4 regions of the Streptomyces sp. NPDC053755 genome follow, and region 2 is predicted to be linked to each of the others. Evidence: riboswitches for the same ligand, from Rfam matches in the RefSeq annotation. Region 2 holds a riboswitch; each other region holds the start of a gene.

The links. Region 2 has a riboswitch for cyclic di-AMP ahead of AB0K65_RS19035 (LysM peptidoglycan-binding domain-containing protein). Riboswitches for the same ligand answer to the same signal wherever they lie in the genome.
Region 1: linked by a shared signal. The riboswitch ahead of AB0K65_RS03345 (M23 family metallopeptidase) and the one ahead of AB0K65_RS19035 (LysM peptidoglycan-binding domain-containing protein) in region 2 are both predicted to bind cyclic di-AMP.
Region 3: linked by a shared signal. The riboswitch ahead of AB0K65_RS13140 (transglycosylase family protein) and the one ahead of AB0K65_RS19035 (LysM peptidoglycan-binding domain-containing protein) in region 2 are both predicted to bind cyclic di-AMP.
Region 4: linked by a shared signal. The riboswitch ahead of AB0K65_RS31485 (M23 family metallopeptidase) and the one ahead of AB0K65_RS19035 (LysM peptidoglycan-binding domain-containing protein) in region 2 are both predicted to bind cyclic di-AMP.

What each region holds. Positions count from the first base shown of each region.
Region 1 is NZ_JBFASK010000002.1:112,193-119,979, forward strand. Features, by position in the region: gene AB0K65_RS03325 (CobW family GTP-binding protein) at 1-178, shown strand, start outside; gene AB0K65_RS03330 (DNA topoisomerase IV subunit A) at 299-2,755, opposite strand; gene AB0K65_RS03335 (pitrilysin family protein) at 3,001-4,359, shown strand; gene AB0K65_RS03340 (pitrilysin family protein) at 4,356-5,753, shown strand; cyclic di-AMP (ydaO/yuaA leader) riboswitch at 5,967-6,133, shown strand; gene AB0K65_RS03345 (M23 family metallopeptidase) at 6,146-6,928, shown strand; gene AB0K65_RS03350 (GntR family transcriptional regulator) at 7,141-7,787, shown strand, end outside.
Region 2 is NZ_JBFASK010000018.1:112,500-120,286, reverse strand. Features, by position in the region: gene AB0K65_RS19045 (hypothetical protein) at 166-738, opposite strand; gene AB0K65_RS19040 (PadR family transcriptional regulator) at 773-1,156, opposite strand; cyclic di-AMP (ydaO/yuaA leader) riboswitch at 1,511-1,696, shown strand; gene AB0K65_RS19035 (LysM peptidoglycan-binding domain-containing protein) at 1,701-2,600, shown strand; gene AB0K65_RS19030 (hypothetical protein) at 2,795-3,937, shown strand; gene AB0K65_RS19025 (hypothetical protein) at 4,054-4,824, opposite strand; gene AB0K65_RS19020 (Type-2Aa cytolytic delta-endotoxin) at 5,026-5,604, opposite strand; gene AB0K65_RS19015 (phosphoribosyltransferase family protein) at 5,725-7,032, opposite strand; gene AB0K65_RS19010 (CapA family protein) at 7,079-7,787, opposite strand, start outside.
Region 3 is NZ_JBFASK010000010.1:130,697-138,483, forward strand. Features, by position in the region: gene AB0K65_RS13130 (cytochrome P450) at 1-118, shown strand, start outside; gene AB0K65_RS13135 (transglycosylase family protein) at 298-1,254, shown strand; cyclic di-AMP (ydaO/yuaA leader) riboswitch at 1,470-1,684, shown strand; gene AB0K65_RS13140 (transglycosylase family protein) at 1,687-2,382, shown strand; gene eno (phosphopyruvate hydratase) at 2,737-4,023, shown strand; gene AB0K65_RS13150 (septum formation initiator family protein) at 4,124-4,615, shown strand; gene AB0K65_RS13155 (DUF501 domain-containing protein) at 4,783-5,319, shown strand; gene AB0K65_RS13160 (Ppx/GppA phosphatase family protein) at 5,316-6,239, shown strand; gene AB0K65_RS13165 (NAD(P)/FAD-dependent oxidoreductase) at 6,609-7,787, shown strand, end outside.
Region 4 is NZ_JBFASK010000062.1:12,398-20,184, forward strand. Features, by position in the region: gene AB0K65_RS31465 (MFS transporter) at 1-929, shown strand, start outside; gene lhgO (L-2-hydroxyglutarate oxidase) at 1,083-2,273, shown strand; gene trmB (tRNA (guanosine(46)-N7)-methyltransferase TrmB) at 2,591-3,310, shown strand; gene AB0K65_RS31480 (PrsW family intramembrane metalloprotease) at 3,378-4,688, shown strand; gene AB0K65_RS31485 (M23 family metallopeptidase) at 4,753-5,841, opposite strand; cyclic di-AMP (ydaO/yuaA leader) riboswitch at 5,853-6,000, opposite strand; gene AB0K65_RS31490 (PP2C family protein-serine/threonine phosphatase) at 6,227-7,387, opposite strand; gene AB0K65_RS31495 (MerR family transcriptional regulator) at 7,575-7,787, opposite strand, start outside.

The DNA.
Region 1 (7,787 bases), on a different contig from region 2:
CGGCTCCGGCATCGACGCCGAAGCCCTGCGCAAGGAACTCGCCGGCTGTGAGGTGACCGGCCCGCAGGACGCCCCCGACGAGCGCGCCCTCTGGGGAGTCCTGCGCTATGTCCGGCGGAACGAGGCCGAGGAGGACTCGGGCGCGGAGGGTCTCTTCGCCGCGTCCGACCCGGCCTGACGGCATTCCGGCCGGGCCAGGCCAGAGGCGGCCCGGTCAGGCCCGACCCGGTCCGTCCCGTCCCGGCCCGGCCCGGTACCGGCCGATCCGATCGGATCCACCGATGCCGGGCCGCCGGGCTCAGCTCGCCGGGCCCGCCAGCACCGCGACCGGCTTCGCCAGGGGCGTGCCCGAGCCGTCGCGGCGCGGGTCGATCTTGGGGAGGTCGACCGGGGTGCCGTTCTGCTGGGCCGCGCGCGCCGGGGCCCCTCCGGCCCAGCCGAGAAGCAGCACGTCCTCGCCCTTCAGGAACCGCTGGCAGCGCACACCACCGGTCGCGCGGCCCTTGCGCGGATACTGGTCGAACGGCGTCAGCTTCGCCGACGTGGCCGCCGAGCCGTCCAGCGTGCCCGTCGAGCCCGCGATCGTGAACACCACCGCGTCCGCCGCCGGATCCACGGCCGTGAAGGAGATCACCTCGGCGCCGGCCGTGAGCTTGACGCCCGCCATGCCGCCCGCCGGCCGCCCCTGGGGCCGCACCTGCGCGGCCTGGAAGCGCAGCAGCTGGGCGTCGGAGGTGATGAAGACCAGGTCCTCCTCGCCCGTCCGCAGCTCGGTCGCGCCGACGATCCGGTCACCCTCCTTGAGGGTGATGACCTCCAGCTCGTCCTTGTTCGCCGGATAGTCCGGCACCACGCGCTTCACCACGCCCTGCAGCGTGCCGATCGCCAGGCCCGGCGAGGACTCGTCGAGCGTGGTCAGGCAGACCACCGACTCGTCGTTCTCCAAGGTCAGGAACTCCGCCAGCGGTGCCCCGCCGGCCAGGTTCGGCGCGGCGTGGGTGTCCGGCAGCTGGGGCAGGTCGATCACCGCGAGCCGCAGCAGCCGCCCGGTCGAGGTCACCACGCCGACGTCGCCGCGCTGGGTCGCCGGCACGGCCGAGACGATCACGTCGTGCTTCGCGCGCCTGCCGTCCTCGGCGGCCGGCAGCTCCGCCGTCGCCGTACGGGCCAGCAGCCCCGTCGAGGAGAGCAGCACCCGGCACGGGTCGTCCGCGACTTCCAGCGAGGCGGCGGCCACCGGGGCGCCCGCCGACTCCAGCAGGACCGTGCGCCGGTCGGTGCCGAACTTCTTCGCCACGGCGGCCAGTTCGCCCGAGACCAGCTTGCGCAGCTCGGCGTCGGAGTCGAGGATCCCGGTCAGCTCGTCGATCTCGCCGTTGAGCCGGTCCCGCTCGCTCTCCAGCTCGATCCGGTCGAACCTGGTGAGCCGGCGCAGCGGGGTGTCCAGGATGTACTGCGTCTGGATCTCGCTCAGGGAGAAGTGCTCGATCAGGCGCTGCTTGGCCTCCGCCGAGTTCTCGCTGGAGCGGATGAGGCGGATGACCTCGTCGATGTCGAGGAGCGCGACGAGCAGGCCCTCGACCAGGTGCAGCCGGTCCCGCTTCTTGGTCCGGCGGAACTCGGAGCGGCGGCGCACCACGGTGAACCGGTGGTCGAGATAGACCTCCAGCAGCTCCTTCAGGCCCAGCGTCAGCGGCTGGCCGTCGACCAGCGCCACGTTGTTGATGCCGAAGGACTCCTCCATCGGCGTCAGCTTGTAGAGCTGCTCCAGGACCGCCTCCGGCACGAAGCCGTTCTTGACCTCGATGACCAGACGCAGGCCGTGGCTGCGGTCGGTGAGGTCCTTGACGTCGGCGATGCCCTGGAGCTTCTTGGAGCCGACCAGGTCCTTGATCTTGGAGATGACCTTCTCGGGACCCACCGTGAAGGGCAGTTCGGTGACGACGATGCCCTTGCGGCGGGCCGTCACGTTCTCCACGGTCGCGGTGGCGCGGATCTTGAACGTCCCGCGGCCGTTCTCGTACGCGTCCTTGATGCCGGAGAGGCCGACGATCCGGCCGCCGGTCGGCAGGTCGGGGCCGGGCACGAACCGCATGAGCGCCTCGAGATCGGCGTTCGGGTACCGGATGAGGTGCCGGGCGGCCGCGATCACCTCGCCGAGGTTGTGCGGCGGCATGTTGGTCGCCATGCCGACCGCGATGCCCGAGGCGCCGTTGACCAGCAGGTTCGGGTACGCCGCCGGGAGCGTGACCGGCTCCTGCTCCTGGCCGTCGTAGTTCGGGGAGAAGTCGACGGTGTCCTCGTCGATGGACTCCGTCATCAGCAGCGCGGCCGACGCCATCCGGGACTCGGTGTACCGCATGGCGGCAGGCGGGTCGTCGTTGCCCAGTGAACCGAAGTTGCCGTGGCCGTCCACGAGGGGGAGCCGCATGGAGAACGGCTGCGCCATGCGCACCATCGCGTCGTAGATCGACGCGTCGCCGTGGGGGTGCAGCTTGCCCATGACCTCGCCGACGACACGGGCGCACTTCACATAGCCGCGGTCGGGCCGCAGCCCCATCTCGTTCATCTGGTAGACGATGCGGCGCTGCACCGGCTTCATGCCGTCGCGGGCGTCCGGCAGCGCGCGGGAGTAGATCACCGAGTACGCGTACTCGAGGAAGGAGCCCTGCATCTCGTCGACGACGTCGATGTCGAGGATTCGCTCCTCGAACGCGTCGTCCGGCGGCGGTGTCTTCGTGCTGCGGCGGGCCATCGCGGCTGCGGCTCCTTCACCAACAAGGTTGATCTGACGCGGACCATTGTGGACCGTCCCACCGACAACGCCGACCGCGACCCGGGAATGGGCGGTTCCGCCGCGCCTCCGGCCGCCCCTGGGCCGGACGCGACGCGTCCGCGACCCGGAAGAGGGAAGCCTCGAACCTGCGGGAACTTCGCGAGGTGTCGGTGCGCTTGCATACAGTGGCAGGACTTTTCCGTATCGCGATCGAAGGGACGTACATGCCCATGGGTCACACGGCCACGGCCGAGGCCGGCTCCGGCGGCCTGACAGCGACCGAGCACCGGCTGGCCAACGGCCTGCGCGTGGTGCTCTCCGAGGACCACCTGACCCCGGTCGCCGCGGTCTGCCTCTGGTACGACGTCGGCTCGCGTCACGAGGTCGCGGGCCGCACGGGTCTCGCCCACCTCTTCGAGCACCTGATGTTCCAGGGGTCGAAGCAGGTCCACGGAAACGGTCATTTCGAGCTGGTCCAGGGAGCGGGGGGTTCGCTCAACGGCACGACGAGTTTCGAGCGCACCAACTACTTCGAGACGATGCCGACCCATCAGCTGGAGCTGGCCCTCTGGCTGGAGGCGGACCGCATGGGCTCGCTGCTGGCCGCACTGGACGACGAGTCCATGGAGAACCAGCGCGACGTCGTCAAGAACGAGCGCCGCCAGCGGTACGACAACGTGCCCTACGGCACCGCCTTCGAGAAGCTGACCGCCCTCGCCTATCCCGAGGGGCACCCGTACCACCACACGCCGATCGGCTCCATGGCCGACCTGGACGCGGCCACCCTGGAGGACGCGCGGAGCTTCTTCCGTACGTACTACGCGCCGAACAACGCGGTGCTCTCGGTCGTCGGCGACATCGACCCGGAGCAGACCCTCGCCTGGATCGAGAAGTACTTCGGATCCATCCCGTCCCACGACGGCAAGCGGCCGCCGCGCGACGGCACGCTGCCCGACGTCATCGGCGAGCAGCTCCGCGAGGTCGTCGAGGAGGAGGTGCCGGCCCGCGCGCTGATGGCCGCCTACCGCCTCCCGCACGACGGCACCCGCGAGTGCGACGCCGCCGACCTGGCCCTCACCGTCCTCGGCGGCGGCGAGTCCTCCCGGCTCCACAACCGCCTGGTCCGCCGCGACCGCACGGCCGTCGCGGCCGGCTTCGGCCTGCTGCGCCTCGCCGGAGCGCCCTCGCTCGGCTGGCTCGACGTGAAGACCTCCGGTGGAGTGGAGGTGCCCGAGATCGAGACCGCCGTCGACGAGGAGCTGGCCCGCTTCGCCGCCGAGGGCCCCACGCCCGAGGAGATGGAGCGGGCCCAGGCGCAGTTGGAGCGCGAGTGGCTCGACCGGCTCGGCACGGTCGCCGGCCGCGCCGACGAACTGTGCCGGTTCGCCGTGCTGTTCGGCGACCCGCAGCTCGCCCTGACCGCCGTCAACCGTGTCCTGGACGTCACCGCCGACGAGGTGCGGGCGGTCGCCGCCGCCCGGCTGCGTCCCGACAACCGCGCGGTGCTGGTGTACGAACCGGTCACTGCCGAGCACGGCGACAGCGTCAGCGAGAACGACGAGGAAGAGGGAGCGGACCAGTGAGCGACGCTGCCGCGGCTTTGACGAGCATGGAGTTCCACCCGCAGCCCCAGCCGGGCACCGCACGTCCCTGGGCCTTCCCGGCCCCGGAGCGGGGTGCGCTGGACAACGGCCTGACCGTGCTGCGCTGCCACCGTCCGGGCCAGCAGGTGGTGGCCGTCGAGATCTTCTTCGACGCCCCCCTGGAAGCCGAACCCGCGGGCCTCGACGGCGTCGCCACGATCATGGCGAGGGCCCTCTCCGAGGGCACCGACAAGCACACGGCGGAGGAGTTCGCCGCCGAGCTGGAGCGCTGCGGCGCCACACTCGACGCCCACGCCGACCACCCGGGCGTACGCGTCTCCCTCGAGGTCCCCGTCTCCCGGCTGCCCAAGGCGCTGGGCCTGCTCTCCGAGGCCCTGATCGCCCCGGCCTTCGACGACAGCGAGATCGAGCGCCTGGTGCGCAACCGCCTCGACGAGATCCCGCACGAGACGGCCAACCCGGCCCGCAGGGCGGCCAAGCAGCTCTCCAAGGAGCTGTTCCCGGCCGGCTCGCGCATGTCCCGGCCGCGCCAGGGCACCGAGGAGACCGTCGCCGCGATCGACGCCACGGCCGTCCGCGCCTTCTTCACGGCGCACATCCGGCCCGCCACGGCCACCGCCGTGGTCGTGGGCGACCTGACCGACGTCGACCTGGACGAGGTCCTCGCCGAGACGCTCGGCGCGTGGACCGGCGACACCGCCGAGCCGCGCCCCGTCCCGCCGATCACGGCCGACGACACCGGCCGTGTGGTCATCGTGGACCGCCCCGGCGCGGTCCAGACGCAGCTGCTGATCGGCCGCGTCGGCGCCGACCGGCACGACCGCGTCTGGCCCGCCCAGGTCCTCGGCACGTACTGCCTCGGCGGCACCCTCACCTCCCGCCTGGACCGGGTCCTGCGCGAGGAGAAGGGCTACACCTACGGCGTCCGGTCCTTCGGACAGGTGCTCCGTTCCGACGCCGAGGGCAACGGCGCCGCGATGCTCGCCATCAGCGGTTCGGTCGACACCCCCAACACCGGCCCGGCACTTGACGACCTGTGGAAGGTGCTGCGCACGCTCGCCGCGGAGGGACTGACCGACGCGGAGCGGGATGTGGCGGTGCAGAACCTGGTGGGTGTGGCGCCGCTCAAGTACGAGACCGCCGCCTCCGTCGCGGGGACGCTCGCCGACCAGGTCGAGCAGCACCTTCCGGACGACTTCCAGGCGCAGTTGTACGCGCGTCTGGCGGAGACGGGCACGGTGGAGGCGACGGCCGCGGTCGTCAACGCCTTCCCGGTGGACCGTCTGGTCACCGTGCTCGTGGGTGACGCGGCGCAGATCGAGGAGCCCGTGCGGGCGCTCGGCATCGGCGAAGTCACCGTCGTCACCGGCTGATCGAGGCGGAACAGACGCCACGGCGAGGACCCCGACGTCACCATACGTCGGGGTCCTCGCCTTTGTTGATCTTTTGTCCGTATTGAGGCGGAGGGTGGGTGTCTGCCCTGTGGCATGTCTTACAAACAGCCGAGTCCGTTTGCCGATTGAAAGACGGTCCGTTTAGCGTCAATCCGGCTGTTCGCCAGTTGCACCCGCCGCACCCGCGGCATCGGACAGTCATCGCCGAGTCCCCGTCAGGCGCGAGCCTGGGGAGCCGGGGACCCACACGAAGTCCCTGGGGTGAATCGGACGCCTTCGCACCCGTGCGGAGGGGCCCGTAGGAGACCTTCCTGCTCCGAACCCGTCAGCTAACCCGGTAGGCGAGAAGGAAGGAAAGGATCAGCCACTACATGGCGTTCACCCGTGCCACCGGGAAGCATCGTGGTCCGAGCCGTCTGGCGCGCCGCAGCGCGGGCATCGCCGGCGTCGCGACCCTCGCCACCACCGGCGTCATCGGAACCCTCGCTTCCCCGGCGCTCGCCGCTGACACGGACACCCGCTCGCTCGAGGACACCGGCATGAACCAGGCCGTCGTCTCCGAGTCGCTGGCGGACCGGATCGACGTGCAGGCGGCCGCGCAGGAGCGGGAGGCCGTCGAGGCCATCGCGAAGGCGAAGGCCGAGGCCCGTGCCAAGGCGGAGGCGAAGCGCAAGGCCGAGGCCCGCGCCAAGGAGATCCGCGAAGCCAAGGAGCGCGCCGCCCGGGAGGCCGAGCGCAAGCGCCTGAACTCCTTCCAGCTCCCCGTCGCCGGCTCGTACGTCACCACCGGGTACCAGACCGGCGGCTCCCTGTGGTCCTCCGGCAGCCACTCCGGCGTCGACTTCCACGCCTCCTACGGCAGCGAGGTCGTCTCCGTCGGCTCCGGCACCGTGGTCGAGGCCGGCTGGGGCGGCGCGTACGGCAACAACATCGTCATCCGGATGAACGACGGCACGTACACCCAGTACGGGCACCTTTCGGCCATCAGTGTCTCGGTCGGCGAGACCGTCACCCCGGGCGAGCGGATCGGCATCTCCGGCTCGACCGGCAACTCCACCGGCCCGCACCTGCACTTCGAGGCCCGCACGAGCGCCGAGTACGGCTCCGACATCAACCCGGTCGCGTACCTGCGCGCCCGCGGCGTGAACGTCTGACCCGACCGCGTCCGGCGAACGCCACCGGGCCGCCCAAGGCCCGACGAAAAAGCCCCGGCTCGTACCGAGCCGGGGCTTTTTCGTCGGCCAAAAGATATCCATGGATCTCCCGTAGCCATCGGAAATACCGCCCCGCTGCAATAGAGTCACCGAAGAGTCGACGAACAGACGTCCATCGGATGGGTTTCGCGCGGAAAAGGCGGAGGTCGAACATGCGCATCCCGGCGCATTCGGTATGCACGGCGATTCGGGACGACATCGTCTCCGGTCTCTTCGAGCGCGGCAGCCGGCTGACCGAGGAGCAGCTGGCGCGCCGTTACGGAGTCTCCCGCGTGCCGGTCCGCGAGGCGCTGCGCACCCTGGAGTCGGAGGGCTTCGTGGTCACCCGTCGGCACGCGGGCGCCCACGTCGCCGAGCCAACCGAGCAGGAGGCGGCGGACCTGCTGGACGTCCGGGCGCTCCTGGAGCCGCTGGGGGCCGCCCGCGCCGCCCAGCGGCGTACGGACGCGCACCTCAAGGTGTTGCGCGGCCTGGTCAGGCTGGGTCAGGAGCGTGCCCGCCGCGGCCAGGGCGACGACCTGCGCTCCCTGGGCGGCTGGTTCCACGAGACCCTCGCGCAGGCGTCCGGCAGTCCGGCGCTCACGGCGCTGCTCACGCAGCTGCGGCACAAGATCGCCTGGATGTACGCGATCGAGCCGACGGCGCAGCCGGTCGAGGCCTGGGCCGAGCACGGGGCGATCGTCGACGCGGTGGCCCGCGGAGACGCCGAGCGGGCCCGCGCCCTCACCGCCCTGCACGCCGAACGTTCGCTGGTCCTGTACCGGCCGAAGCGGCCCGAGCGCGGCCGTGTGAGGGCTTC
Region 2 (7,787 bases):
GCGGGGCCGCACGGTCACGGCAACGGCCGGTCGCGGTCGCGGTCGCGGCGACAGTGCGGAGGTGCGCTCAGCCCGTCGGGGATCGACCGCACACCGCTCCGCCTTCGGGGAGCCCACGGCCCTCCCCTCCTCGGTGCGAGACGGGCCGGTCCGGCCCCGGGCAGGTCACGGCCTGTCCGGCTGGCCCGCCGCGCGCCGGCGAGCCCGTCCGTCGGCGACGGTGTACGCGAGACCCGGAAGCACCAGCGCCACGCTCGCCCCCAGGGGCACGCCGAACAGCGGCTCCACACCGGCGAGCCGGTCGGTGATCACGAGGGCCGGGAGGCCGGCGACGAGCGCGACCAGCCAGCCCCTTCCCAGGCCCAGGGAGCCTCGGCGCAGCTCGAGCGCGACGGTGACCACGGCGATCGCGGCACAGAAGGCCAGGTGGCCCGCGGCGACATCCACGGCCGGCGTCCACCGGCGCAGGTGGGTGATCAGCAGCAGCACGCCCGCGACGAAGGGGATCATGGCCGCGAGGCGCGCCACGCGCCGGTGCAGCGGCCGGCGGGCGGCGGCCCAGGAGGCGGCGAACGCCTTGACGTCCTCCCCGACCACCTCGCGCGGGGTGCGCCCGGCGGCCTCCGCGTCCTGAAGGTGGGCGGCCAGCTCGGCGAGCATGTCGCGGACGGCCGCGTCGTCGATGCCGCGGTACTCCCAGTTGCTGCGGCACACCGCGAGTACACGTTCGGATGTCATGTGGTCGTCTCCCCCGTCGGTTTCGATGGTGCGGTCAGTCGGCCCGGTCAGGCCGATCCGGCCCGGTCGGGCCTGCCAGGACACGGCCGGCCTGGGCGGCGAAGTCCCGCCAGACGGCTCGCCCGCTGTCCAGTTCGGCGCGGCCCGGCCCGGTGAGCCGGTAGTACTTGCGGGGCGCGCCGCCGCTGGCCGACGGCGCCCGGTAGGACTCGACGAGCCCGGCCCGCTCCATCCGGGCGAGCAGGGGGTAGATGCTTCCCTCGCTCACCGGCTCCAGACCGCTCTCCGCGAGCGCTTCGACGAACTCATAGCCGTACCGTGGTCGTTCGGCGATCAGGGAGAGCAGACAGAGGTCGAACACCCCGCGCAGAAGCTGGCTGCGCCGCTGGTCGCCGGCGCCCGGCAGCTCCTTTGTCATGCGGCGCATGATAGTGAGCGACTACCTTGCGCCACAAGGCACCCTTCTCCCCCCACCCTCGTGGGACATAAAGCACCAAAAGGGATATCAAGGGATATTGATGTCGTTTCCTTTTGAGGTTGCACACTACGGTGAATAACGCATAAAAACCGATATCACTCCCCCGGTGACATGAATCACGCCCCTGCCCGGAACGGCCCCCGGCGACCCGGCGACCCCCTGCTGCCCAAGGGAGTTCGGCCCCGGCCTTCCCCGCGCCGAGGGCCACGTCACACCACGGGCACACATTCTGGAATTACCCGCACGGCCAGGGACTTGTTTCCGTCGACATTTCTCGCCTACGGTCACCTGCATTCGAGCGGATCGCCGAATCCTGCCACCGCCCGAAAGACCAACTATTCACCCGTCGGCAGGAGCGGGGGACCCACCTTTCTCTCCGGTTCGGGATTCCGGATCGGATCGGGGTGAAGTCGCACACGTGCGGCCGGGCATCTCCAGCCCGAACCCGACAGCTCACCCCGCAGGCGCCGGAGAGGAACCCATCATGCCTGCACACGGTAAGCACCGGCGCCCCAAGCACCGTCCCCTGACTCGTGGCCTCGCCCTCGCCGGCACCGGCGGCGCCGCCCTGGCCCTGCCGCTGGTCGCCACCGCCGCCGCTCACGCGACGCCCTCCGCCGCCTCCGGAACGCCCACCGGAATTGTCACGGAGAAGACCGTATCCAGCGCCGTGGAAAAGATCAAAGAATCGATTCCCGCCGCCTCGACCCCGGCGCGTTCCTACACGGTCACGGCCGGTGATTCCCTTTCCCTGATCGCGCACGAGCAGGGCGTACGCGGCGGTTGGAAGGTCCTTTACGACATCAACCGAAGCGTCGTGGGTGACAATCCGTCACTCATCCACCCGGGTCTGGAACTGACGCTCCGGAAGCAGGCGGCCGCGCCCAAGGCGCCTGCCAAGGCCGAGACCACGAGCAAGCCGAAGGCGAAGGCCAAGGCCAAGCCGAAGAGCACGGCGAGCACGAGCGCCGACCGCGCCAGCCGTTCGCAGGACCGCGGCGCCGCGCCCGTCAAGGCGGCGCAGGCGGCCGCCCCCGCCGCCGCGCCGGCCGCTCCGCGCTATACCAACGACCTCGACGGCTGGATCCGCGAGTCGCTGGACATCATGGCCTCGTACGGGATCCCCGGCACCTACGAGGGGATCCAGCGCAACATCATGCGGGAGTCCTCCGGCAACCCGCAGGCCATCAACCTCTGGGACTCCAACGCCCTCAAGGGCACTCCCTCGAAGGGCCTGCTCCAGGTGATCGAGCCGACGTTCCTCGCCTATCACGTCCCCGGTACGTCGATGGACCTCTTCGACCCCGTCGCGAACATCACCGCCGCCTGCAACTACGCGGCCGACCGCTACGGCTCGATCGACAACGTCAACGGCCCCTACTAAACGGCCGGTGAGGACGACGACGGCGAGGACCCGGCCGCTCGGGGGCCGGGACCTCGCCGTCGCCGTGCGCCCCCGGACCGGGCCGTAAGCGGTCTGCGGCATTCCGTCCCACGTGCCGACGGCGGAAGGCAGGATGGGCCCTTCGCAGACCCGTGGCCGGGGAGACCGCGGGTCGTCGCCGAAGGGGGAGACAGTTGAAGAGAAGCATCGCCTGGTGCGCCGGCGCGGTCGCGCTGGCGGCTCTGATCACCGGGGCGGGGCCCGCCACGGCCGACTCCGCGACCGCGCGAGCCGGGATCTGCGAGCCGGGACCGAAGGTCCTGCCCTCGCTCGCGGCCTCGGCGGGCGGCGCGTTCGCCACCGAGGGCGTGCACGACCTCGGGCCCCGCCGCCTCGCCGTCGGCGCGAGCGGCGGCCTGCCCGTGTACTGGACCGGCGACCGGGTCCACCCGGTGCCCCTCCCCGCCGGTTACGACGAGGGGGTCGTCCGCGCGGTCAACCGCAAAGGGCTCATGGCCGGCTGGCTGACGCGGCGGTCCGACCGCACGGTGGCGCTGTTCACCTTCCGCAGGGGCGACACCGCTGTCCGCCTCCTCGGCGAGGGCGGGACGTCGGGACAGGCCGACATCGACGTCAACGACTCCGGGGTCGTGGCGGCCGTCGACACCGACGGCACACCGAAGGCGTGGCGGGGCGGACGCCTGCTGCGCACCCTCGCACTGCCCCCGGACTCCGGTCCCGGCACGATCGTCACCCGCGTCACCGGCATCAACGCGCGCGGGGACGTCGTCGGCGCGGCCGAGCGCTCCTACGAGTCGGAGGAGGGCTTCGCCTTCGCCTCGTTCCCCGTCCTGTGGCCGGCCGACGGGGGCCCGGCGCGGGCGCTGCCGGTGGCCAGGGCGGAGTATCTGGTGCACAACCTGGCGGAGGGCGTGGACGACGCGGGGCGGGTGGCCGGGTACGTCTCCGTCAGCGACCGGTTCGACCCCGACCACCAGCCGTGGGTCTGGACGCCGCCGCACGCGGACCACGGCGGCTCCCCCGGCGTGCTCGCCGGTCAGCGGGAGGGCACCTTCGAGGCGGTCAGCCCGACGACGAACGTCTCCGTCGGCACCGCCATGACCCATGAGGAGGGCGCCCCCCTCAAGCCGTACCAGGCCCAGCTGTGGCCTGGGCAGGGCCCCGTCCGTGCCCTGCCGTCCCTGGCCCCCGACGGCTCCGCGCGCGCCAGGGCCGTGTCGGACGACGACCGGGTGGGCGGCGTGGCCGTGGACGCGGCGGGCACCGCCCGGCCGGTGGTCTGGGGCTGCGCGAGCCGCCAGGCGTACCTGTCGTAGCGGCTTCTCCGGACGCGAACCGCCGCCGCCCGGGTCCGCCGGGCGGCGGCGGTGTCCTCGCGGGTCCTCCCCGTCCTGGCCTCGGCCGCGCGACCGCCGGTGAGGACGGGACGGCCTCAGCGTGCGATGTCGGCCTTCGGGCCCATGACGATGACCGGCTCCTTCGCCGGGTCCAGAGCGCGCAGCAGCTCCGGCATCACCTCACGCGCGAGTGAGACGCATGCCTGGGTCGGCCCGCCGTGGTCGACGTGGATCCACACGCCGCCGCCCTTGGCCGCTCCCAGCGGCCTCCTCTTGTCGAGGGGGGTCGTGCCGGGGATCCGGTTGTAGTCGATGGCGATCACGTAGTCGAAGGAGCCTTCCAGTGGCTCGCCGGCGAAGCCCGTGCCCTGGACCGCGAACTCCTCGTCCTGGTCGTACGGCAGCAGCGAGCCGGGGTCCGGAAGCCTCCCGCCGGCGTCGCCGACGCGGAACACGCCGATCGGCGAGCGCAGGTCACCGGCCACGTGGTCGGCGGTCCAGCCGCGCAGCGCGTTGTGGGCGGGCCACGGTCCGGCGACCCGGTTCCACCGCCTGCCGGCGTCCCGCTCGTAGAGCACGGCCGTGGCCTCGTTGGTGGTCGCCGTCTCTCCCAGCACCACCAGGGCCTGGGTGCTGGCCGCGGGGAGGGCCGCACGGGTGGCCGGGCCGACACCCGGGATGCGGTCGACCCAGGCGGCCTGCGGCCTCGGGGCCGGTCGGTCCTGCGGTACGGAGTCGCGGTCGCCGGGTGGTCCCGCGGCTCCCCTGAGGGGTGCGGGGGGTGGTGCCTCGGTGCAGGCGGCGAGGAGCAGCGCCGCGCACAGGGTGGTCGTCAACGCTCGTAGGGCGGCCTTGCGGACAGGCATGGGACGGCATCCTCCGACGCTGGGGGGGGGGGAGCGGAGCAACGCAGCGATCCGTACCCGCTCCGCCTGCGTCTCCTGCCCCCGGTCCGCACACTCACCCGTCCAGGGCACGCGGCGGCCTGACGGGGCGGCGGAGGGCGGCGGCGTCCCTGTCCGGCCCGGGACGGCGGGCCGGGGCGACGGGCGCCCATCGGGTGCGGGTCAGGCGGCCAGACCCAGTTGCTGGCGGACCACGATCGCGTTGAGGCGGATCGTGTACGGGGCGACGTCCGCGATCCCCAGCGCGCCGACCCGTTCCTTGTCCAGGCCGACGGTCACGTCGATGCAGAAGGCGATCGCGTACATGTACGCGCCCGTCTCCTCGTCCTGCAGGGCGAAGAACAGATCGCGGTAGTAACGGGTGCGCTCCTGTGCCTCCTCGTAGTACGAGAGCCCCGGCTCGCCCTCCTGCGCGGCGAGGCCGGTGAACGCGTGGACGAGTTCCTGCTCGATGGTGTCCCAGAAGGACGCGTCGGCGAACTCCTCCGGGAGCGCCTGGCGCACGGCCTCCTTGAGGGAGAGCACCATGACCAGGACCGGGGCGTTCTCCTGGAGCCCCCAGCCCCGGACCATCTTGACGATGGCGCTGTCCGGTATCGCGGAGGCCGCCTCCCTGATGTTGTCGAAGTCGAAGTTGACGGTCGCCGGGGCGATCGCCTCCTGGAACAGCCGGTCGATGACGCGGGCCTGGTCGATATGGTCCGGGCCCACCTCGATGACGGTCTTGAAAGCTGCGGCCATGCACTCCTCCTGGTGTCGCGGTGATCTGCGGTGATCAAGAGGGGTCAGTATGCCGAGGGGAGGCACGGCGGGGCGACGGCGTCCCGCCGTGCGGACGGCGACGGGGAAGGGCGGCCCTCGTCACCGGGAGAGGTGGTCGGCGAACCAGCGGGCGGCGAGGTCACCGACCCGTTCCAGGGTGCCCGGTTCCTCGAAGAGATGACCGGCGCCGGCGACGACGTCGAGCCGGTTCTCGCAGCGCAGTGCGGCACGTGCCTGCTCGTTCAGGTCGAGGACCAGGGGGTCGGCGCCGCCCACGATCAGGAGGGTGGGGGCGCGGACACCGGCCAGGCGCGGGCCGGCCAGGTCCGGGCGGCCGCCGCGGGAGACGACCGCGGACACCGGGGACGCGGGATCCGCCGCGGCCCACAGGGCGGCGGCCGCGCCGGTGCTGGCGCCGAAGTAGCCGATCCCGAGGGCTTCCGTGCCCGGCCTGTCCCCGAGCCACCTCGTGGCCTGGGCGAGGCGCTCCGCGAGCAGCTCCGTGTCGAAGACGTGGGCACGATCGGCGGCCTCCTCCTCGGTGAGCAGGTCGAAGAGCAGCGTTCCCAGACCGGCGCGGTGCAGCATGTCCGCCACGGCGCGGTTGCGGGGGCTGTGCCGGCCGCTGCCGCTGCCGTGCGCGAAGAGGACGACCCCGGTGGTCCGTTCGGGAACGACCAGCCGGCCCGAGACGGCCGCCGCGCCCAGGGGGATGTGTACGTCGGTGTCCTCCCGCTCGGCCCGGGCGGGAGTGTCCGCCCGCGACCCGCCCGGCGGCCGGTGGCGGGCCAGGCAGGCGAGGACCTCCTCGTCGGCGGTCTGGGCGAAGTCGCCGTAGAACTGGCCGATGGCGTAGAAGCCGTCGGGTTCGTGCACGCAGACCGTCTCGTCCGCCTCGCCGTGAACCCGGTCGGACCATCCGTGGGGGGCGACCGGGACGGCGAGCACGATCCGGGCGGCGCCCCGGGCCCGGACCACGCGGCAGGCCGCCAGCGCGGTGGCGCCGGTCGCCAGTCCGTCGTCCACGACCAGGACGGTACGGCCCTCCAGGGGGACCGGCCGGCGGTCCCCGCGGTAGCGCCGGATCCGCTCCTCCAGGACCGTACGCTCGCGTTCCTCCACCGCGGCGAGGTCGCGCTCGGACGCGCCGGTCCCGTGCAGCACCCGGTCGTTGACGACCCGCACGCCTCCTTCGCCGATGGCTCCCATGGCCAGTTCGGGCTGGAACGGCGCCCCCAGTTTGCGTACGAGGCAGACGTCCAGCGGGGCGCCGAGGGCGTCGGCCACCTGGGCGGCGACCGGCACTCCGCCGCGCGGGAGGGCGAGGATCACGACGTCGCGGCCCTTGAGGTGGTCCAGGCGGGCGGCGAGCTGCCTTCCGGCGTCGGTGCGGTCGGTGAAGTACATGGTGTGCTCGTCTCCCTGGTCTGGAGAGCGGACGGGCGGCGGCCCCCTACGGGGTGGCGGTGAGGGCGCCGTCCGGGGCGAGGACGATCCGGACGCCATGAGGTGCGCTGGTCCGGTGGAGGACGGTGCGCAGCCACCGCGTGTCGTCGTCGGAGGCGTGTTCGAGCCGCATGCGCCGGGCCCGCATCGGGATCAGGCGCACCTCCTGGAGTCCGCCGTCCTCGAGGGCCACCGCGACGAGAGGGAGAAGCCGCAGGTCGTCGCGGTATTCGTGGTATCCGGTGATTCCTTCGTAGTCGTTGATCAGGTCGCCGCAGCCGTGCAGGACGAGCTTGCCCCGGTACACCTCCAGCGGCCGTGGGTGGTGCGAGGAGTGCCCGTGCACGATGTCCGTGCCGCCGTCGATCAGGGCGTGCGCGAAGTCGAGGTCGGCTGCCGGGAGGGCGTAGCCCCAGTTCGAGCCCCAGTGGAGGGACACCACGACGATGTCGCCGGGAGCTTTCTCGTCCCGCAGGCGGGAGGTCAGGCGGGCCGCGGCCTCCCGGCCGGGCGCCGCGGCGAAGTGGACGCCGCCGCGCTCCGCCGTGGCGGCCCAGTCGCGGGGGACGCCGCTGGACGACATGCCGAGGGCGAAGACGAGGACCCGGCCGCCTCCGGGGAGGGGGACGACGGCGGGACGACGTGCCTCGTCGGCGTTCCGGCCCGCCCCGGCCGTGCGCAGGCCGGCGCCGGCGAGGGCGCGCAGGGTGTCGTCC
Region 3 (7,787 bases), on a different contig from region 2:
GACCCGGCTGCCGGACCTCCGGCTCGCCGTCGATCCGGCGGATCTGCGGTGGCGCGGAGGTCTCATCATGCGTGGATTGCGCACGCTTCCGGTGGAGTTCACCCCATCTGGCACCTGACGCATCGTCAAAACTGTGACTTTTACGTGATCTCCGCTGCATCGACTTGTGACTGACGTTCGAATGCCGCTACGTTCACCGCAGTCTCAGCCGTCACGCGAAAGGCACCTCGCATGCGCTCCGGAAACGGACGTCACCGCAGACCCCGCCAGGCCCCCGCCATAGTCGTCGCCGCAGGTGTGACCGGATCGGCCCTCGCGCTGCCGTTGCTCGGCGCGGGTTCCGCCTCGGCCGCCGATGTCGCCACCTGGGACCGGGTGGCCGAGTGCGAATCGGGTGGCCTGTGGAGTGCCAACTTCGGCAACGGCCTCTACGGAGGACTCCAGTTCACCCAGGAGACCTGGGAGCGGCACGGCGGTCTCGCCTACGCCTCCAGCGCGGACCTCGCCAGCCGCGCGCAGCAGATCACGGTGGCCGAGCGGGCGTTCGCCGCGGGCGGCACGGAGTGGGCCACCTGCGCCCCCATCGCCGGCCTGACGAACGACGGCACCGTCCCCGACGTCGACCCGGGACCGCCGGTCACGCCGGAGGAGCCCACGGGCCCGGCCGCGGAGTCGAACCGCACCGCCGGCATCCCGGCCGGCCCCTCCGCGCCGGAGACCTTCCCCAGCGCTCCCGCGACCTCCCCGGCCGCGCCTTCGGCTCCCGCCTCCACCGCGCCCTCGTCGCCGGACGCCTCGGCGACCACCGGCGCGCCGGGCACCGGTGCCACGCCCGGGACCTCCACCGCGCCCTCCGCCCCGGTCGCCCCCGGCACCGGCAAGCACCGCGGAGGCGCCGCCCCAGAGACGGGCAATGCGGACAACACCCTCGAAACCGGTACAGACGCGGGCCGTGAGAGCGGTCGTCACGCTTCGCCGGCCGACGGGGCCGCCGGTGTCGACGGGACTGACGGGTCGACAAAGAGCGCGACACCCGGCGCGGGTGGGAACAACACGGACACTTCCGGCACCGCGGACGAATACACCGTGCAGCCGGGGGACAATCTGACCGAGATCGCCCAGGAGAACGAGCTGCCCGGCGGCTGGACCGCTCTCTATGACGCCAACCGCCGGACGGTGGGCGCCGATCCGGACCTCATCCTGCCTGGTCAGAGCCTCGACCTGTCGCCCGAAACGGTCCCCGCCCAGGGGTAGTTAGGGGCCCTATGTCCGGTTCTGTGTAAGTGAGACATGGGTCTCTTTGCCCGAACTGGCCCGCCACGTCCGCAAACTCTGCTCCTGTCGCTTCTCACCTGCGTAAACGCCCCTCGCCCAGGGGTGCGTAGGGGCGATTTCTCCCCTATGGACGTCTTTGAACTTCGTGGGGGTCTGTGTTTACGGTCGACACCGCTCGCCACCGCGGGCCCCGTCGACCGAAAACGCCGAATCCTGCCGTCGGCCGATGGGAACAGTCGTCGCGCAAGCGCCGTAGGCAGGAGCGGGGGACCCAGGTAAGTGCCGGTCCCGGCCGTCGAGACAGACGGCCGGAACGGCTTGGGGTGGAGCCGCGTGCTGGTCACGCGGCCGGACAACTCACTTGGTCCGAACCCGACAGCTCACCTCGCAGGCGTCGGTGAGGAGAACTTCATGCTGCTTTCGAGCAAGGGCAAGCACCGTCGCGCTTCCAAGGCCACCCGCGCCGTCGCGCTCGCCGGCATCGCCGGCGTCGCCGTGGCCGCCCCGCTGATGACCGCCGGGTCCGCCTCCGCGGCCACCGCCTCCGAGTGGGACACCGTCGCCCAGTGCGAGTCGGGCGGCAACTGGTCCATCAACACCGGCAACGGCTACTACGGCGGCCTGCAGTTCTCGGCCTCCACCTGGGCCGCCTACGGCGGCACCGCCTACGCCGCGACCGCCGACCAGGCCTCCAAGTCGCAGCAGATAGAGATCGCCGAGAAGGTCCTGGCGGGCCAGGGCAAGGGTGCCTGGCCGAGCTGCGGCGTGGGCCTCTCCGGCGCCTCGTACGACGGCGGCTCCGCCGAGGAGAGCGCCCCCGCGCCGGAGCGTCAGGCCGAGCAGCCGACGACCCGCAGCGAGAAGCGCACCGCGCCGAAGGCCGCGGAGCCCAAGAAGGCCGAGTCCAAGAAGACCGTCACCACCCCGACCGGCAAGAAGGTCGAGAAGGGCGACGGCGAGTACAAGGTCAAGGCCCACGACACCCTGAGCACCATCGCCGCCGCCCACGACGTCAAGGGCGGCTGGGCGAAGCTCTTCGAGCTCAACAAGGACATCGTCGACGACGCCGACCTGATCTACCCGGGCCAGCAGCTCCACCTGAAGTGAGCCCGGCGGCCCGTGTGAGTCCGGCGGCTTCCACGGGCCCCACGACCCTCCCGCGGTGACCACCCCGGTCCGGCGCGCCCTTCCCCCGTGCGCGTCGGGCCGGGGTTCCGCGCGTCACGGGCACGCCGTCGGCCCGCCCGGCCCGCACCCGGGAGCCCATCCGGCGGCCCGGCCTCGTTACTGTCCAGTAGTTCTGGGTTCGTCCGTCCCCATATGCATGCCCTTGGGTCCTTTTTCGTCCCAGCGGGCGGGCGCCCGGCGGGCTGGAGCCCCGGAGCCGGTTAGGCTCTTGCCGCAAGGCCAAAGCGACCCTGCACCGCATGCGTCACATCTAGCGTCACATCCCAGAAGGAGATGCTCGTGCCGTCCATCGACGTCGTCGTAGCCCGGGAAATCCTGGACTCCCGAGGCAACCCCACGGTCGAGGTCGAGGTCGGCCTCGACGACGGCAGCACCGGCCGTGCTGCCGTTCCGTCCGGTGCCTCCACCGGTGCGTTCGAGGCCCTCGAGCTTCGCGACGGGGACCCGAACCGCTACCAGGGCAAGGGTGTCGAGAAGGCCGTCCTCGCCGTCATCGAGCAGATCGGCCCGGAACTCGTCGGCTACGACGCCACCGAGCAGCGCCTGATCGACCAGGCGATGTTCGACCTGGACGCCACCCCGGACAAGTCCTCGCTCGGCGCCAACGCCATCCTCGGCGTCTCCCTCGCCGTCGCGCACGCCGCCTCCGAGGCGTCCGACCTCCCGCTGTTCCGCTACCTCGGCGGCCCGAACGCGCACCTGCTGCCCGTTCCGATGATGAACATCCTGAACGGCGGGTCGCACGCCGACTCCAACGTGGACATCCAGGAGTTCATGATCGCCCCGATCGGCGCGGAGTCCTTCTCCGAGGCGCTGCGCTGGGGCACGGAGGTCTACCACACCCTCAAGTCCGTCCTGAAGACCAAGGGCCTCTCCACGGGCCTGGGCGACGAGGGCGGCTTCGCCCCGAACCTCGACTCCAACCGCGCCGCGCTCGACCTCATCCTCGAGGCCATCAAGCAGGCCGGCTACGTCCCGGGCAAGGACATCGCGCTCGCGCTCGACTGCGCCGCATCCGAGTTCTACAAGGACGGCTCGTACGAGTTCGAGGGCAAGTCCCGCTCGGCCGCCGAGATGACCGAGTACTACGAGGAGCTCGTCGCCTCCTACCCGCTGGTCTCCATCGAGGACCCGCTGTTCGAGGACGACTGGGCCGGCTGGAAGGTCATCACCGAGAAGCTGGGCGCCAAGGTCCAGCTCGTCGGTGACGACCTGTTCGTCACCAACCCCGAGCGCCTGGCCCGTGGCATCGAGGAGGCGTCCGCGAACGCCCTCCTGGTGAAGGTCAACCAGATCGGTTCGCTGACCGAGACCCTGGACGCCGTCGAGCTGGCCCAGCGCAACGGCTTCAAGTGCATGATGTCCCACCGCTCCGGCGAGACCGAGGACGTCACCATCGCCGACCTCGCCGTCGCCACCAACTGCGGCCAGATCAAGACCGGCGCCCCGGCCCGCTCCGAGCGCGTCGCCAAGTACAACCAGCTCCTGCGCATCGAGGAGATCCTCGACGACGCCGCGGTCTACGCCGGCCGCAGCGCGTTCCCCCGCTTCAAGGGCTGAACGACCCCCCGCAGGTAGCTTCCGTACGTCCCCGCACCCGGTCCCGTACCGTGTGCGGGGACGTACGCGTGTGAGGGACGGACAGGGGAGGCGACACGACATGGCCGCGAAGGACCGGGACCGCTTCTCGACCGCGACCCGGATCAGACTCCTCGGGGAGCAGACCGCCGCCCGTGTCTACCGCTCCCAGACGCGCCGTCAGGCCCGCCGCTCACGGCTCACCGGCCGCGCGGCCTTCCTCGCCCTGATCGTCTGCTCGCTGGTCGTGGCGCTCGCCTATCCCATGCGCCAGTACGTCTCCCAGCGGGGCGAGATCGCCGAGCAGGAGCGCCAGGCCGCCGAGGCGGCCGCCCGGGTCGAGGAGCTGCGGGACGAGAAGGCGCGGCTCCAGGACCCGGCGTACGTCCGCCGTCTCGCCCGGGAGCACCTGCACTACGTCCTTCCCGGCGAGACCGGCTTCACCGCGAACGACCCCGAAGCGGAGCGCGCCCGCCGCGCCGAGCAGGGCGCGGCCGACCGCCCGTGGTACTCCAACCTCTGGGACGGCGTCGACCGCGCCGACGCGCCCCGCGGGGACGCGGGCGCGAGATGATGGTGCGACGGCACACGCGTCGCACCCGCACCGAGCCTCACGTACCGCGTCGCGCACCACGTACCCCCCAGGGGGGACGCGCGCCGCGGACCGTGGAGCGCACGCGCACCGCACCGCGGACCGCGCCGCCCACCTCACCGCCCACCGACGAGAAGACAGACGCAGGCATGGAAACGCCCCCTCCGCAGACCGCACGCACCGAGCCCACCGAGGCGGACGTCGCCGCATTCGAGGCGCAGCTCGGCCGGCCGCCCCGCGGGCTGCGCGCCATCGCGCACCGCTGCCCGTGCGGCAACCCGGACGTCGTCGAGACCGCGCCGCGGCTCCCGGACGGCACCCCGTTCCCCACCACGTACTACCTGACCTGTCCCCGCGCCGCCTCCGCCATCGGCACCCTTGAGGCGAACGGGGTCATGAAGGAGATGCAGGCCCGCCTCGGCACCGATCCGGAACTGGCCGCCGCCTACCGGGCCGCGCACGAGGACTACATCGCCCGCCGTGACGCCATCGACGTCCTGGAGGGCTTCCCGAGCGCCGGCGGCATGCCGGACCGGGTGAAGTGCCTGCACGTCCTCGTCGGCCACTCGCTGGCCGCCGGCCCCGGGGTCAACCCGCTCGGCGACGAGGCGATCGCCATGCTGCCGGAGTGGTGGGCCAAGGGCCCCTGCGTCACCCCCTGCGAGGAGAAGGAGGGGACGGCATGACCGGCACGACCCGGGTCGCGGCCGTCGACTGCGGGACGAACTCCATCCGCCTCCTCGTCGCCGACGTGCACCCCGAGACCGGTGAGCTGACTGAGCTCGACCGGCGGATGACGATCGTCCGGCTCGGCCAGGACGTCGACAGGACGGGGCGGCTCGCCCCCGAGGCGCTGGAGCGCACCTTCGCCGCCTGCCGTGAGTACGCCGCCGTGATCGAGGAGCTGGGCGCGCACAAGCTCCGCTTCGTGGCCACCTCCGCCTCGCGGGACGCGGAGAACCGCGACGAGTTCGTCGCCGGCGTGGCCGGGATCCTGGGCGTCGAGCCCGAGGTGATCAGCGGCGACCAGGAGGCGGAGTTCTCCTTCACGGGCGCGACGGCCGAGCTGCCCGGCGCGGACCGCTACCTGGTGGTGGACATCGGCGGCGGCTCCACCGAGTTCGTCGTGGGCGACCGCCATGTCGAGGCGGCCCGGTCCGTGGACATCGGCTGCGTACGCCTGACGGAGCGGCACGTGCGCAGCGATCCGCCGGCACCCGCCGAGATCGAGGCGGTCCGCGCCGACGTCCGGGCCGCGCTCGACCTGGCCGCGCGGACGGTCCCGATCACCGAGGCCGGCACCCTCGTCGGGCTCGCCGGATCGGTGACGACCGTCGCCGCCATCGCGCTCGGCCTCCCGGAGTACGACTCCACCGCGATCCACCACTCCCGGATCTCCCGCGAGCAGGTCGCCGAGGTCACCCGGCGGCTGCTCGAGGCCACGCACGACGAGCGGGCGGCGATCCCGGTCATCCACCCCGGGCGGGTCGACGTCATCGTCGCGGGGGCCCTGGTGCTGCTGGAGATCATGGAGCGCACGGGGGCCCGCGAGGTCGTCGTCAGCGAGCACGACATCCTCGACGGAATCGCCCTGTCCGTGGCATAACGGACACCCGGCGGCGGCCTCGGTGAGGGGCCGTCGAGAAAGTTCGTGAAGTTCTTCACAAGGAAAAGCGCCCCGAGGGGGGCCAAGAGGGGTCTTGAGGGCCTCCGGGGCCCCTGCCGGGGCGCTTTCGTAGGTGCGGAGCCCCGTTCGCACTCTGTTTCCATCGTGTGAACGCACCACGTGGTTCAGGGTTAACGACAGCTCTCCAGGCCAGTTCAACGGGGGTGAACAACGTGCGCCGTAACGCCCTGGTTCCTTTGCTGCATCATGACCTCGGTCACGTGGGCGGCGGAGTGTAGCAGAGGTGCCCGAAGTGCTTGTGAAGGGGCGCACGAGCGACCCCCCTCGGAGGGGTGGATACTCGATGGCATGAGCACCACGGAGCGTCCCAGGATCCTCGTAGTAGGCGGTGGGTACGTAGGCCTGTACGCAGCTCGACGCATTCTCAAGAAGATGCGTTACGGCGAGGCGACCGTCACGGTCGTCGACCCGCGCTCGTACATGACGTACCAGCCCTTCCTCCCCGAAGCCGCCGCAGGCAGCATCTCGCCGAGGCACGTCGTCGTCCCCCTGCGGCGCGTCGTGCGCGGAGCCGAGGTGCTCACCGGCCGCGTCACCACCATCGATCAGGACCGCAAGGTCGCCACGGTCGCGCCGCTCGTCGGCGAGGCCTACGAGCTGCCCTTCGACTACCTGGTCATCGCGATGGGCGCGGTCTCCCGCACCTTCCCGATCCCCGGCCTGGCCGAGCAGGGCATCGGCATGAAGGGCGTGGAGGAGGCCATCGGCCTCCGCAACCACGTCCTGGAGCAGCTGGACAAGGCCGACTCGACGACGGACGAGGACGTCCGCCGCAAGGCGCTGACCTTCGTCTTCGTGGGCGGCGGCTTCGCCGGCGCGGAGACCATCGGCGAGGTCGAGGACATGGCCCGCGACGCGGCGAAGTACTACACCAACGTGAAGCGCGAGGACATGCGCTTCATCCTGGTCGACGCCGCCGACAAGATCCTTCCCGAGGTCGGCCCGGAGCTGGGCCGCTGGGGCAAGGAGCACCTGGAGAGCCGCGGTGTCGAGATCTACCTCTCGACGTCGATGGACTCCTGCGTCGACGGCCACGTCGTGCTGAAGAACGGCCTCGAGGTCGACTCCAGCACGATCGTCTGGACCGCCGGTGTGAAGCCGAACCCGGCGCTCGCCCGCTTCGGTCTCCCGCTCGGCCCCCGCGGCCACGTGGACACCTCCGAGAAGCTCCAGGTGCAGGGCACCGACTACATCTGGGCCGCGGGCGACAACGCCCAGGTCCCGGACGTGGCCTCCCGCAAGGCCGGCGTCGAGAACGCCTGGTGCCCGCCGAACGCCCAGCACGCGCTGCGCCAGGCGAAGGTCCTCGGCGACAACGTGGTCTCCGGCATGCGGGGCTTCCCGCAGAAGACGTACGAGCACTCCAACAAGGGTGCGGTGGCGGGTCTCGGCCTCCACAAGGGCGTCGCGATGATCGTCATGGGCAAGATGAAGATCAAGCTCAAGGGCCGTCTCGCCTGGTACATG
Region 4 (7,787 bases), on a different contig from region 2:
ACGGGCTCCACGCGCGCGTGGGGCACAGCGATGTCGCCAAACTCCGGGAGGCCGCGGAGGACGCGCGCCGCTGGGACTCCAAGTACGGCGGGGGCGACTGGCGTTCCTCCATGGTCCCGGAGTGCTTACGCGTCGACGCGGCACCCCTGCTGCTCGGCTCGTACTCCGACGAGGTGGGCCGGGCCCTGTTCGGCGCCACGGCGGAGCTGACCCGGCTGGCCGGCTGGATGGCCTTCGACACCGGTCAGCAGGAGGCCGCCCAGCGGTACTACATCCAGGCCCTGCGCCTCGCCCGCGCCGCCGCCGACGTGCCCCTCGGCGGCTACGTCCTCGCCTCCATGTCGCTCCAGGCCACCTACCGCGGTTTCGCCGACGAGGGCGTGGACCTCGCCCAGGCCGCCCTCGAGCGCAACCGCGGGCTCGCCACGGCTCGCACCCTGTCCTTCTTCCGGCTCGTCGAGGCCCGGGCGCACGCGAAGGCGAACGATGGGGCGGCGGCCGCGGCGGCGCTCAAGGCGGCCGAAGGCTGGCTGGAGCGCTCCCGGGAGGGCGACGCCGACCCGTCCTGGCTGGGCTTCTACTCGTACGACCGGTTCTGCGCCGACGCCGCCGAGTGCTACCGCGACCTCAAGGCCCCCCGTCAGGTCCGCCGCTTCACCGAGCAGGCGTTGTCACGGCCGACGGAGGAGTACGTCCGCTCGCACGGGCTGCGGCTCGTGGTGTCGGCGGTCGCCGAGCTGGAGTCGGGCAATCTGGACGCCGCCTGCGCGGCGGGCACGCGCGCGGTGGAGGTGGCCGGGCGGATCTCGTCCGCCCGCACCACGGAGTACGTCCGCGATCTGCTGCACCGGCTCGAGCCGTACGGGGACGAGCCGAGGGTCATGGAGCTGCGCGAGCGGGCCCGGCCGCTGCTGATGACACCGGCGTGACGCGTGTCCCACCGGGTTTAGCCGCATTGTCAGTGGGCCAGTGCACTATCGGGGTGGGAGGTGGTGCAGGTGTCCGGGGCGCAGACGTCCGTACGGGACGCACGAGACCCGCGGGACGTCCGGTCCGAGCGGTCCGTGCGGCGGGTACGGAATGTGCGGGACGTGGACTGCGACGTGCTCGTGATCGGCGGCGGAATCGTCGGCATGTCGACGGCGTACGCCCTGAGCCGCGCCGCGCCCGGCACCCGTGTCACCGTCCTGGAGAAGGAGCCCGGCCCGGCCCGCCACCAGACGGGACGCAACAGCGGCGTGATCCACAGCGGGATCTACTACCGTCCGGGATCCCTGAAGGCGCGGTTCGCGGTCGCGGGCGCGGCCGAGATGGTCAAGTTCTGCGCGGAGTACGACCTGCCGTACGAGGTCACGGGCAAGCTGATCGTCGCGACCGCGCGCGAGGAGCTGCCCCGCCTGCACGCGCTCGTGCAACGCGGCCGGGAGAACGGCATCCCGGTGCGGGAGCTGGGACCGGCGCAGATCTCCGCCTACGAGCCGAGGGTGCGGGGCCTCGCGGCGATCCACGTCGGCACGACGGGGATCTGCGACTACGGCGCGGTGACGGCGCAGCTCGCCGAGTCCTCCGGGGCCCGCGTCCTCTACGGCTCGGAGGTCACGGCGGTCGACCGGCGGCCCTGGGGGGTGGCCGTGCGCACGGCTGCGGGCAGGGTGGTGCGCGGGCGGGTCCTGGTGAACTGCGCCGGGCTGCACTGTGACCGGGTGGCCCGGCTCGCGGGCGACGACCCCGAGATGCGGATCGTCCCCTTCCGGGGCGAGTACTACGAACTGGCCGATCCCTCGCTCGTCCGCGGCCTGGTCTATCCGGTTCCCGACCCCGCGTTCCCGTTCCTCGGCGTGCACCTGACCCGGGGCGTCGACGGAGGCGTCCATGTCGGCCCGAACGCCGTGCCGGCGCTCGCCCGGGAGGGGTACGGCTGGTCGGTCGTGCGCCCCGGGGACCTCGCGGGCACGCTCGCGTGGCCGGGCTCGTGGGCGATCGCGCGGGAGCACTGGCGGTACGGAGCGGGGGAGCTGCGGCGCTCGCTGTCCAAGCGGGCGTTCACGGAGGCCGTGCGCAGGCTGCTGCCGGTCGTGGAGGAGCGGGACCTGCGACGGACCTCGGCGGGCGTCCGCGCCCAGGCCGTCCTGCGGGACGGCACCCTGGTCGACGACTTCCTGATCCGCGAGTCGGCGAGGACGGTGCACGTCCTGAACGCCCCGTCCCCGGCGGCGACGGCGTCCCTCCCGATCGGCAGGGAGGTCGCGCAGCGCGCCTTGGCGCTGCTGTAGGGGCGTTCCCCCGCCCCGCTGCCCCTCCCAGGCCGCCCCGGGGCCGCTGCCCCTCCCGGACCGCTCCCTGCCGCCCCCGGCCCGCTCGCCCGGGTCGTCCCCGACCCCGCCCCGCGACCGGGCCGCAAGGCCGCGCCCGGGCCCTCGCCGCGGACCGCCGGCGAGCGCGGGCGGCCCCGTAGAATTGCCGCATTGTGTCTGAGACCCGTGAAACCGTTCCGCACCCCGCCGACGCGCCCGTCCACGCCGATCGGGTCGCCGTCGCGTCCGCCACCGAGCCCGTCGCCGAGGCCGTCGTCGCCCGCCGGGGCAGCCGGATGTTCGCCGCCGGGGAAGGGCCCCTGCCCGATCCCGCCGGGTCGCACCACGAGCGGCGCATCCGCAGCTTCCAGCCCCGGCGCAGCCGCGTCACCGCGGGCCAGGCCGAGGCCATGCTCAAGCGCTGGCCGGACTGGGGTCTGGACATCGACGGCAAGCGGGTCCTCGACCTGAAGGAGATGTTCGGCGGCCTTCCGGTCGTCCTGGAGATCGGCTTCGGCATGGGCGAGGCCACCGCGCGGATGGCCGCCGCCGACCCCGGCACCGGCATCCTCGCCGTGGACGTCCACACCCCCGGCCAGGGCAACCTCCTGGGACTGGCCGACCGGAACGGGCTCGAGAACGTCCGGGTGGCCAACGGCGACGCGATCATCCTCCTGCGCGAGATGCTCACCGCCGACGCCCTCGACGGCTGCCGCGTCTACTTCCCGGACCCCTGGCCCAAGAAGCGCCACCACAAGCGGCGCCTCATCCAGCCCGAGTTCCTCACCCTGCTCGCGACCCGGATGAAGCCCGGCGCCGTCCTGCACTGCGCCACGGACTGGGAGGAGTACGCCGAGCAGATGCTGGAGGTCCTCTCCGCCCACCCCGGCTTCGCGAACACCCGGCCCGACGGCGGCTACGCCCCCCGCCCGGACTTCCGCCCCCTCACCCGCTTCGAGGGGCAGGGCCTCGACAAGGGGCACGTGGTCCACGACCTCCTCTTCCGGCGGGTGTAGGCCGGGTTTTCCACAGGGCACGGAACTCCCGCGCACGTTGTCGGTGCGGCTCGTTAGGGTCGCTTACGTGTCGAACCCCGTTCCCTCCCCCGTACCCGCCAGGGATGCCGAGGAGCCGGCCTTCGCCGGCGTCCCCGGCCGTGCCCAGTGGCGCTACCGGCCCCGGCGCGCCTTCTGGCGCAGCAAGGCCGTCCGGGCCGTCGCGGTGATCACGGTGCTCGCGCTGTGCGCCCTGGTGATCCTCGCGCTGGTGCGGGACGAGACCGGGACGGAGGGTTTCCTCGTCGGGCTCGGTCTGGCCGTGCTGCCCGTGCCGCTCCTGATGGCCGCGTTCCGCTGGCTCGACCGCGTGGAGCCGGGCCCGTGGAAGAACCAGCTCTTCGCCTTCGCCTGGGGCGCGTTCGCGGCCGCGCTCGTCGCGCTGACCGCCAACACCTTCGCGGTCCGCTGGATAGCGACCGCGACCGCCGACCCCACCTCGGCGGACACCCTCGGCGCGACCGTCGTCGCACCGGTCGTGGAGGAGAGCGCCAAGGCCGCCGCGGTGCTGCTGCTCTTCCTCTTCCGCCGGCGTGACTTCACCGGGCTGATCGACGGGGTCGTCGTCGCCGGTTTCACCGCCACCGGCTTCGCCTTCACCGAGAACATCCTCTATCTCGGCAGGGCCTTCGGGGAGGACCAGGAGTTCGGCTCCTCGGGCCTCGGCTCGGTGACGGCCGGCACCTTCTTCGTGCGGATCGTGATGTCGCCGTTCGCGCATCCGCTCTTCACCGTGCTCACCGGCCTCGGCTTCGGCTTCGCGGCTCTCGCAGCCCGCCGGAGGCGAATCCGCCGGATCCTGCTCCCCGTGGCCGGCCTGGTCCTCGCCATGGGCATGCACGCCCTGTGGAACGGCTCGGCCGTGTTCGGCGGCTGGGGGTTCATCCTGGTGTACGGCATGTTCATGGTGCCGGCGTTCGCGTTGCTGACCTGGCTGGCGATATGGAGCCGGCAGCGGGAGCTGCGCACGATATCCGGGCAGCTCCCGGCGTACGCGGCGGCGGGCTGGCTCTCCCCCGCCGAGCCGCTCGCGCTCTCCTCCATGCGGGCCCGCTCGATGGCCCGCGCCTTCGCCGCACGGACGTACGGAAAGCCCGCGGCGCAGGCGGTCGGGGAGTACGAGGCCTTCGCGACGACCTTGGCGTTCCTGCGCCACCGGGCCGAGCGGGGCGCGGCGGAACCGGACTTCGCCGCCCGCGAGCAGGAACTGCTGCACCACCTCTGGCAGCGCAAGGCGGTGGCCTCCCCCGCGCTCACGTACGCGGCGCGGGCCACCGGGCAGGTGTGGGCGCCGCCGCAGTACCTCGACTACAGCGGCTACAACCCGTACCGCAGCTGACGGACGCCCGGCCCGTACCGGGCACGGCGGCGTCCGCCGCGCCGGCCAGGACCGACCTGCCGGGTCAGACGTTCAGGCCCTTGTCCCGGAGCCAGGCCGCCGGATCCACGCCGGATCCGCCCGGGGTGTGGACCTCCAGGTGGAGGTGGGCTCCCGTGACGTTGCCGGTCGCGCCCACGCGGCCGATCGTCTCGCCGGTGCCCACCGACTGACCGGCGGCGGCGGTCATGGAGGAGAGGTGGCAGTACCAGATCTCCGTACCGTCCTCCAGCTCCAGGACGATGCGGTAGCCGTACGCGCCGGACCAGCCGGCCGAGGTGATGGTGCCGCCGTGGACCGCCTTGACCGGCGTGCCCGTGGGGGCGGCGAGGTCGAGACCCGTGTGGTAGCCCGAGGACCACATCGAGCCGGACTCGCCGAAGGTGGAGGTGATGACGTAGGAGGAGGTGGGCAGGGCGTAGCTCGCGGCGAGCTTCGCCAGGCGCTCCGCCTCGGCCTTGGCCGCCGCTTCGGCCTCGGCCTGCTTCTTCGCCTCGGCCGCCGCCTTCTCCGCGGCGCTCGCCTTGGCGGCCGCCTCGGCAGCGGCCTTCTCGGCCGCCGCCTTCTCCGCCGCGGCCTTCTCGGCGGCGTCGGCGGATGCCTGCTGCTGCTCGGCCTGCTGGAGGATGCGGGCGCGCAGCGCCTCGCCCGCGTCGGCGGTGGACGCGGAGGCGGTGGTGGCCTCGGCCGCCCCGGTGCCCTCGGCCTCCAGGGCGAGTGTGGCGGTGAGCGGCTGGAGGTTGCCCGTCGCGGCGACGTCGCCAGCTCCGTCGGTCCCGTCCTCGAGGAGTTCGCCGACGCCGGGCAGCTGGGAGGCGTCCGGGAGGTCGAGGTCGGGAAGGGATATGGAGACGGCGGGCTTCTCCTGGGCGGTGGCCAGGCCGCCCGCGCCGACGGCGGCGATCACACCGACGCCGAGGACGGTGGAGGAGCGGGCGAAGCCGGAGCGCTGCTTGACGACGCGGTGACGGCCTCCGGAGCGGGCCTGCTGGCGGAGGGAGTCCTCGGTCGGGTTCCACTCCTCCCAGGTGCCCGCGTCGTGGTCCGTCCCGGCGGCACCCGAGGCACCGAACGCGTCGAAGGGGGCTTCGGGGGCAGGGGTGTTGGACGCCACGGAGGCGTGCTCCTTTCCTTCCTTCTCGCCTACCGGGTTAGCTGACGGGTTCGGAGCAGGAAGGTCTCCTACGGGCACGGTCGCACAGGTGCGAAAGCGCCCGATTCACCCCAAGTGGTGGTTCCCCGGTTCCCTTTCAGGATTCGGCGCACGCGCACGGTGCCGTCTCTTGCGACGACTGGGACGACCGCGCTGCGTTATCGAACGTTAATAGACAGGGGGTCCTGATTCCAAGCTGTTCCTACTGATCGTTCACAGGATTGCGGGGTATTGGCCCGACTTGACCCCCCTCCCGTGAAAAGGCGGTGCGCAACTCGAAACTGATGTTAAGTCAACTGTTATCGGAGCGGGATCTTTCGATCACGGATGGTCACGACCGCCCCCGTCACGGCACCACGGGCATCGTCCGCCGCCGCACCGGCTGCCCCAACGCCGGACGGCTCACCGCCAACAGCGCCATGTCGTCCGTCGTCCCGCCGCCGGTGTACCGGCGCACATCGTCGACGAGCGCGTCGAGCAGCTCCTCCGGCCCCGGGAAGATCCTCCCGGCGAGACGCTCCGCCGGGTCGTAGAAGGCCCCGTGGGCGTCGCGCGCCTCCGAGAGGCCGTCCGTGAAGAGGAGCAGCGTGGCGCCCGGCGGGTACGGCGTCGCGTCTGCCCGGTCCGGCCACGCGGCCAGATCGCCCATTCCGAGGGGCAGCGCGGGCTCGGTCGGCGCCAGCATGGTCAGGCCGCCGTCGGCGAACAGCAGCAGCGGCTCCGGGTGCCCGCGGTTGACCACCCGGATGAGCCCGGCACCGCGCGGGATCTCGGCCAGGACGGCGGTGGTGAACCCCTCGGCGGCGTCCAGGCCGGCCCGCCGGGTGCCCTCGCGGGCCAGCGCCCGCTCCAGGCGCTGGGCGACGCCCTCCAGCGTCGACTCCTGCTCGGCCGCCTCCCGGAAGGCGCCGATGACGACGGCGACGGCCTCGACCGCGTCCAGGCCCTTGCCCCGTACGTCACCGACCACGAGCCGTACGCCGTGGGGGGTGTCCTGGACGGCGAACAGGTCGCCTCCGATGAACGCGTCCGCCTGCGCGGCCTCGTAGCGTGCCGCGATCTGCAGCCCGCCGATCCGCTCGGCGGGCGTCGGCAGCACGGCCTTCTGCGCCGCCTCGGCGATCACCCGCGCCGATGCCAGCCGCTCGCCGCTGCGCCGCACGACCCGGTTGATCAGCAGGGCGAGGGCGGAGACCGTGATGACCGTGAAGGTCTCGGTGAGCGCCGGGACGTCGGTGAGGGTGTCGTTGTAGACGTGCAGCCCGATGGAGGCCAGTACGGCGGCGATGCCGGTGAGCAGGGTCGTCAGCATCGAGAAGAGCGGGGCCGCGATGAGCGGGGCGGCGGAGAACAGCGGGGCGGCGGTGTAGGCGGGCGGGGTCGACAGGTCGAAGACGATCCCTCCCGCGATGACCAGCGGAGGCAGGGCCCGGATGAACCGGCGGGCGCGTTCGCCACGCGGACGCGGATGCCCGGAGGTCCCGTTCCCCGCCGCTGGCTGCCCCACCTGTGCTCTCCTGCCGGGTCCGTACACGGCGACGGACGGTACCGTGCCCTCCCCAGCCTGCCGGGAGCCGCGCCGGGCGGCGACCTCCACTCCGCCGACTGGGGGACGGCCCGCACGCGCCACTCCCCCGACGACGGGCTCGGCGCCGACCCTTCGCGCGGTGGCGGCGGGGAGGCGCGGTCACGGCCTAGAGGTTCCGCTCGGCGTAGATCTCCATGGCGTCCCGGACGAGAACCGCCGTGCCCTCGCCGTGCTTGTCGTAGTGGACGGTGAAACGCGGGTCGTCGACGTACATCCGGCCGAGGCCGATCACGTACTCCTTCGCGGGCGTCGTCGTGTGCGACAGCCACGCCACCTGTCGCCGGGCCAGCTCCTGCACCTCGTCGCTGCCGGCGGCGAG